2 regions of the Stenotrophomonas sp. Ker107b genome follow, and region 1 is predicted to be linked to the other one. Evidence: predicted binding sites of a transcription regulator. Region 1 holds the regulator's gene; the other holds the start of a gene.
The links. The regulator FliA, encoded in region 1, starts transcription of late flagellar genes. The targets are predictions, from matches to a motif close to TAAAGTTTNNCNNNCNNNGGCCGATAA.
Positions count from the first base shown of each region.

Region 2: a site for FliA is predicted at 1,780-1,806, ahead of ACWV8V_RS07280 (methyl-accepting chemotaxis protein). Genes of this name have one in related genera too.

Region 1 covers NZ_JBSPHX010000001.1:1,057,000-1,060,407, reverse strand. The annotation lists gene ACWV8V_RS04990 (AAA family ATPase) at 1-517, shown strand, start outside; gene ACWV8V_RS04985 (MinD/ParA family ATP-binding protein) at 504-1,391, shown strand; gene ACWV8V_RS04980 (RNA polymerase sigma factor FliA) at 1,388-2,134, shown strand; gene cheY (chemotaxis response regulator CheY) at 2,151-2,543, shown strand; gene ACWV8V_RS04970 (protein phosphatase CheZ) at 2,543-3,157, shown strand; gene ACWV8V_RS04965 (chemotaxis protein CheA) at 3,163-3,408, shown strand, end outside.
Region 2 covers NZ_JBSPHX010000001.1:1,588,366-1,591,773, reverse strand. The annotation lists gene ACWV8V_RS07285 (PAS domain S-box protein) at 1-1,750, shown strand, start outside; gene ACWV8V_RS07280 (methyl-accepting chemotaxis protein) at 2,018-3,408, shown strand, end outside.

The sequences.
Region 1 (3,408 bases):
CGATACCGGCCGCATCGGCGCCCGCGAGCAGTTGTACGGCTTCGGCCGCCAGCTTGGCATCGCAGTTCACGAAGCCAGCAGCGGCAGCGACCTCAACCAGCTGCTGGAGCGCCTGAAGGACTACAAGCTGGTCCTGATCGACACCGCCGGCCTGGGCCCGCGCGACCGTGCCCTGGCCGCCCAGCTGCAGTGGCTGCGGGCCGCCGAGCAGATCCGCACCCTGCTGGTGCTGCCGGCCAACACCAGTTTCGGCGACATGGACGAGGTGGTCCGCCGCTTCAGCGCCGCCAACCCGCAGGGCGTGGTGCTGAGCAAGCTGGATGAGACCGGCCGCTTCGGTACCGCCCTGTCGGTGGCCGTCGACCACCGCCTGCCGATCACCTGGATCACCGATGGCCAGGACGTTCCTGAAGACCTGCACCGTGCCAGCGCGGCCAATCTTGTACTTCGCCTTGAAGATTTGCGCCGCGCGGCCGATATGCCCTGCAACCCGGAGTTGAACCATGCCGTCGCGTGAGTACGCCAAGCTGACCCAGACCTTCCCGTTGTCGGCTACCCGAAGCCAGCCGCTGGGCCCGGTCCGCACCATCGCCGTCACCGGCGGCAAGGGCGGCGTGGGCAAAACGAACGTTTCGGCCAATCTGGCCGTGGCGCTTGCCAGCATGGGCAAACGTACCCTGCTGCTGGATGCCGACCTGGCCCTGGCCAACGTCGATGTGATCCTGGGCCTGAAGCCGACCGTGACCCTGGCCGACCTGGTCGCCGGGCGCTGCACGCTGGAGGAGGTCATCATCGAAGGCCCCGGCGGCGTGCTGGTGGTGCCGGCGGCCTCGGGCCGCCGCAACATGGCCGAGCTGCAGCAGGCCGAGCACATCGGCCTGGTCAACGTGTTCTCCGAGCTGGAGCGCGAACTGGACATCATGGTGGTGGACACGGCCGCGGGCATCACCGACGGCGTGCTGACCTTCTGCCAGGCCGCCCAGGACACCGTGGTGGTGGTCTGCGACGAGCCGGCCTCGATCACCGATGCCTACGCCCTGATCAAAGTCCTCTCGCGCGAACGCGGCGTGGACCGGATCCAGGTGGTCGCCAACATGGTGCGCGACCCGAATGAAGGCCGGGTGCTGTACGAAAAGCTGACCCGCGTCTGCGAGAAGTTCCTGGCCGATGTGTCGCTCAACTACCTCGGCTGTGTGCCGCAGGACGACTGGCTGCGCCTGTCGGTCCAGCGCCAGCAGCCGGTGGTGAAGGCCTACCCGTCCAGCCCGTCGGCGCTGGCCTTGACCGAGATCGCACGCCGTACCGCACGCTGGCAGGCCCCGACCGAGCCGCGTGGTGGCGTCGAGTTCTTCCTGGAACGCATCCTCAAGCAACGCGGGGTGACCGCATGAAAGGCGCCGCACAATACAAAGAGGTCCAGCGGGTCGCCGCGAACGAGTGCATTGCCCAGCACTCGGACCTGGTCCGCCGCATCGCCCACCATCTGGCGGCACGTCTGCCCGCCAGCGTGGAGGTCGACGACCTGATCCAGGCCGGCATGATGGGCCTGATCGAAGCGTCGCGCAGCTATGACGCCGACCAGGGCGCCTCGTTCGAGACCTATGCCTCGATCCGCATCCGCGGCTCGATGATCGATGAGATCCGCCGTGGTGACTGGGTACCGCGCTCGGTCCATCGCCGGGCCCGCGACGCCGCCGCCACCATCCGCCGGCTCGAACAGAGCACCGGACGCGCCGCCAGCGCCACCGAAGTGGCGGCCGCGATGGACATGCCGCTGCCGGACTACCTGCGCCTGATGGAAGATGCCTCGCGCGGCCAGGTGCTGAGCCTGGAATCACGGATCGAAGACCAGGGCGAGCTGGACACCGTCGCCCAGGGCGGCCCGACCCCGCAGCAGGTGTTGGAGCGTGGCGAGTTCGGGCGCGAGCTGGGCAACGCGATCGGGCTGCTGCCCGAGCGCGAACAGCTGGTCCTGTCGCTGTATTACGAGCAGGAACTGAACCTGAAAGAGATCGGCGCCGTGTTGGGCGTCAGCGAATCGCGCGTGTGCCAGATCCATGGCCAGGCCGTGCTGCGCCTGCGTGGCCGACTGAAAATCTTCGAGGCGGCCGACGCCGGCCTCGAGAACCATTAAGACCGAGGAAAGAGCTTTGGACAAGAACATGCGTATCCTGATCGTCGACGATTTTTCGACCATGCGTCGTATCGTCAAGAACCTGCTGGGCGATCTGGGCTTCACCAACACGGCCGAAGCCGAGGACGGGCATGCCGCGCTGATGCTGTTGCAGAGCCAGCCGTTCGATTTCGTGGTCACCGACTGGAACATGCCGGTGATGACGGGCATCGACCTGCTCAAGGCCATCCGCGCCGACGCCAAGCTCAAGACGCTGCCGGTGTTGATGGTGACTGCTGAAGCCAAGCGCGAGCAGATCATCGAAGCGGCCCAGAACGGCGTCAACGGCTACATCATCAAGCCGTTCACCGCCCAGACCCTGGAAGAAAAGCTCGGCAAGATCTTCGAGCGTCTGGCGGCGAGCGCCTGATGGAAACCCTGAGCGACAAATCAGCGCTGGTGCAGCGCCTGCAGGATGCACTGGCCGCGCTGGAATCGGGTGACGAAGCCGCGTGGCGTCAGGAAATCGACGCACTCGCCGCGCTGCGCACCCAGCCGATGATGGCCGGGTTGAACCGGCTCGCCCGCGAGCTGGGCCAGGCACTGGGCGAGCTGCCCAGCCTGCCCAGCGAAGCCGGCGAACTGGACGATGCCTGCGCGCGCCTGGATCACGTGGTGGCGATGACCGAACAGGCCACCCACCGCACCCTGGACCTGGCCGAAGAATGCCGCACGCTCACCGAGCAGCTGCGCGCCAATGGCTTGACGGCCGACCAGGACCAGCAGCTGGACCGCATCCGCCACAACCTGACCGAGATCGCGCTCACCCAGAGCTACCAGGATCTCACCGGGCAGATCATCCGCCGCGTGGTGGGCATCGTGCGTCGCGTGCATGAGGGCTTCGGTGCACTCGGGCTGCCGCCGCAGGACGACACCGCGCACAAGCGTGACAACGGCCTGGCCGGCCCGGCCGTAACCGGTCTGGACCGCCACCAGGTTTCACAGGTCGACGCTGACGACCTGCTCTCCGATTTGGGACTTTAACGATCATGAGTGCTGTTCCAGACGATATCGCTGCCGACTTCATCCTCGAGGCCCAGGAGATCCTGGATCGCCTCGGCGAACAGCTGGTGTCGCTGGAGCAGGCGCCCCAGGACAGTGACCAGCTCAACGCCGTGTTCCGCGGGTTCCACACGCTCAAGGGCGGCGCGGGCTTCCTCGGCATCCAGGCGATGGTGGAGCTGTGCCACGCCGCCGAGGAAACCCTGGGCATGGCACGCTCGGGCCAGGCCACG
Region 2 (3,408 bases), 530 kb from region 1:
GGCGGACATGCGGCAGCGGCTGCAGGCGGTGGTCGATGCGTCCGACGAAGTAGCGGTGATCGCCACCGACATCGACGGCGTGATCACTCTGTTCAACACCGGCGCGCAGAAGCTGCTGGGCTACGCCGCCGAGGAGGTGATCGGCCGGGTCGACCTGGGCCGGTTCCACGATCCCGATGAAATGCGTGCCTATCTGCAGGCCGACGCACCGGCGGACGGGCAAGTACCGAGCATCTTCCAGGCACTCACCGCGCGCGCGACCCAGGGCACCTGGTCACGTCAGTGGACCTTCGTGCGCAAGGACGGGGAACGCCGCCAGGTGCGCTTGTCGATCAGCCCGCTCGACGGTGCGGGCGGCCGGATCGGTTACGTGGGCATGGCGGTGGATCTGACCCCGCTGCTGGAAGTGCGCGAGCAGGCCCATGTGGCGGCCAAGAAGTTCGCCGGCGCGTTCTCATCGGCGGCGCTGGGCATGGCCCTGGTCTCGCTGGAAGGTCGCTGGCTGGACGTCAACGATGCGCTGTGCGGGATTCTCGGCTACACCCGCGCCGAACTGCTGCAGATCGACTTCCAGACGCTCACCCACGCCGATGATCTGAACACCGATCTGGCCTTGCTTGGCGACCTGCTGGCCGGGCGTCGCGACCACTACCACATGGAAAAACGTTATCTGGGCAAGGCCGGCAACCTGGTCTGGGGCCGCCTCTCGGTCTCGCTGGTGCGCTCGGAGAGTGGGGAGCCGCTGCATTTCGTGTCCCAGATCCAGGACGTGACGGTGCAGCGCCAGAGTGGCCAGCAACTGCGCGAGTCCGAACAGCGCACCCGGGTCACCCTGGATGCGGTGGCCGACATGGTGCTGACCCTGGATCTGCACGGTGGCATCCAGTACGCGAACGCGGCGGCCACACGCGCGCTGGCCGGCGAGGGGGCCGAATCACTGGCCGGCGGTCAGCTGCAGGACGTCATGGAGCTGACCACCGAGTACGCGCCGCGCTCGCCGTTGGACCTGGCCGTGCTGCTGGACCCGGAGAGCAATGCCGTCGACCTCCATTCGGATCTGCTGCTCTCGGTGGGCGCCCACCTGTTGCCAGTGGACGTCACCCGGGCCTGGCTGCGTGGCGAGGACGGGCAGACCACTGGCGCGGTCTGGGTCATCCGCGATGTCACCCAGCAGCGCGCCCGGCAGCGGGAAGCGCGGCACCTGGCCGAAGTCGACCCGCTCACCGAGCTGAGCAACCGGCGCGGGTTCGAGGCTCACCTGCAGCAGGCCATCACCCGGGTCGCCCGGACGGGGCAGTCGGCGTCGCTGATGTACATCGACCTGGACCGGTTCAAGCCGGTCAACGATACCCATGGCCATCTCGCCGGCGATGCCGTGCTGTGGGCGGTGGCGAGTCTGCTGCGCCATGGGGTACGTGATTCGGACATCGTGGCGCGGCTGGGGGGCGATGAGTTCGCGGTGATCCTGGCCGGCTGTTCGCTCAAACGCGCGCGCCGGATCGCCAGCGACCTGCTGGAGTCGCTGCGCGGGCTGTCCATTCCCTGGGACCTGCAGCGGCTGAAGGTGGGCGCCAGCATCGGCATCGCCCGGATCGGTGGCAGCATGAGCGTGGATGATGCGGTGGCCGCCGCGGATGCGCAGTGCTACCGGGCCAAGGCGATGGGACGTGACAACGTGCAGGTGGAGACCCTGGTGGCGGGGGACGTGGAGGTGCTTGAGAGCCAGGACGGCTCGGAGGGCGGCGAGTGAGCCGGTGCAGGCTGAACCGCAGCGTGCCCTAAAGCTCCCGGAATCTCGGCCGTTATATGACTCGCAGTCATTGCCTGCACACTCACGTGGATATCTGGCTTTACACCTGTTTGAACGGTTCATTGCCGCCGCCTGTCGCGGTGTTTGAAGCGCACTGAAGTAACGTCAGCCCCACCGGCGATCTTCGTGAGTCCAGCCAACGGAATACCGCTACCGGGCCGCCGCCCGGGGTTGACCTATTCGCTAAACGGACACCGAGGTCTAACGATGCTTACTTCAGGCTTGCACACGCATGTGCCCGACCGTGCCTCCGAGACAGGTGCATGGTCCCCGCGACACGCTTTCGCCACATTGTTCGCTTCCCGCCGCAGCACGGAGGGCGCGGTCTCCGACGCCCGACAGCGCCAGTGCGAGCTGGAAGACCAGGTCAAGGCCCTGCATCGGGTCCAGGCCGTGATCGAGTTCGACCTGGACGGCACCATCCTGCAGGCCAACGAGAACTTCCTGCAGACGCTCGGCTACACGCTGGACGACATCCAAGGCAGGCACCACGCCATGTTCGTCGATCCGGAGTACGCCAAAAGCAGGGAATATCGGGACTTCTGGGTGAATCTGGGGCGTGGCGAATTCGATGCGGGACAGTACCGCCGCATCGGCAAAGGCGGCCGTGACATCTGGATCCAGGCGTCCTACAACCCGGTGTTCGACGCCGACGGGCGGCCCTACAAGGTGGTCAAGTTCGCCACCGACATCACCGCACAGAAATTCCAGGCCGCCGATTTTGCCGGCCAGTTGGCGGCGATCAACAAGTCCCAGGCGGTGATCGAGTTCGATCTCGACGGCCGCATCCTGGCGGCCAACGAAAACTTCCTCGCAGCCATGGGGTATACACTGGACGAGGTGCGCGGCCAGCACCATTCCATGTTCGCCGAGCCTGGGTACCGCGACAGTGCCGAGTACCGTGCGTTCTGGGCGAAACTCGGCCGTGGCGAGTACGACGCCGGCCAGTACAAACGATTGGGCAAGAGCGGGCGCGAGGTCTGGATCCAGGCCTCGTACAACCCGATCTACGATATGAACGGTCGTCCGTTCAAGGTCGTCAAATATGCCACCGACATCACCGCCCAGGTGCGTGACACCCAGGCATTGCAGGAGGCCGTGGCACAGACGCGTGAAGTGGTGGCCGCCGCCCAGAGCGGGGACCTGACCGGACATATCGCCACCCAGGACAAAACCGGCCCGATCGCCGAGCTTTGCGACGGCATCAATGCGCTGGTCGAAGCGATGGCCGGCATCATCGCCCAGATCAAGCTGGCCGCAGACACCATCGCGGTGGGCGCCAGCGAGATCGCCGAAGGCAACAGCGACCTCTCCGTGCGCACCGAGCAGCAGGCGGCCGCCCTGGAAGAAACGGCCGTTTCGATGAAGGGGCTGACGGCTACCGTGCGGCGGACGGCCGACAATGCCGTGCAGGCCAACCAGCTGGTGGGCGGGGCGGTGGAGGTGGCTGCGCAGGGGGGCCAGGTGGTGCACGAGGTGGTCTCGACCATGTCGCTGATCAACGAGTCCTCGCGCCGCATCGTCGACATCATCGGGGTGATCGACGGCATCGCCTTCCAGACCAATATCCTTGCGCTCAATGCGGCCGTCGAAGCGGC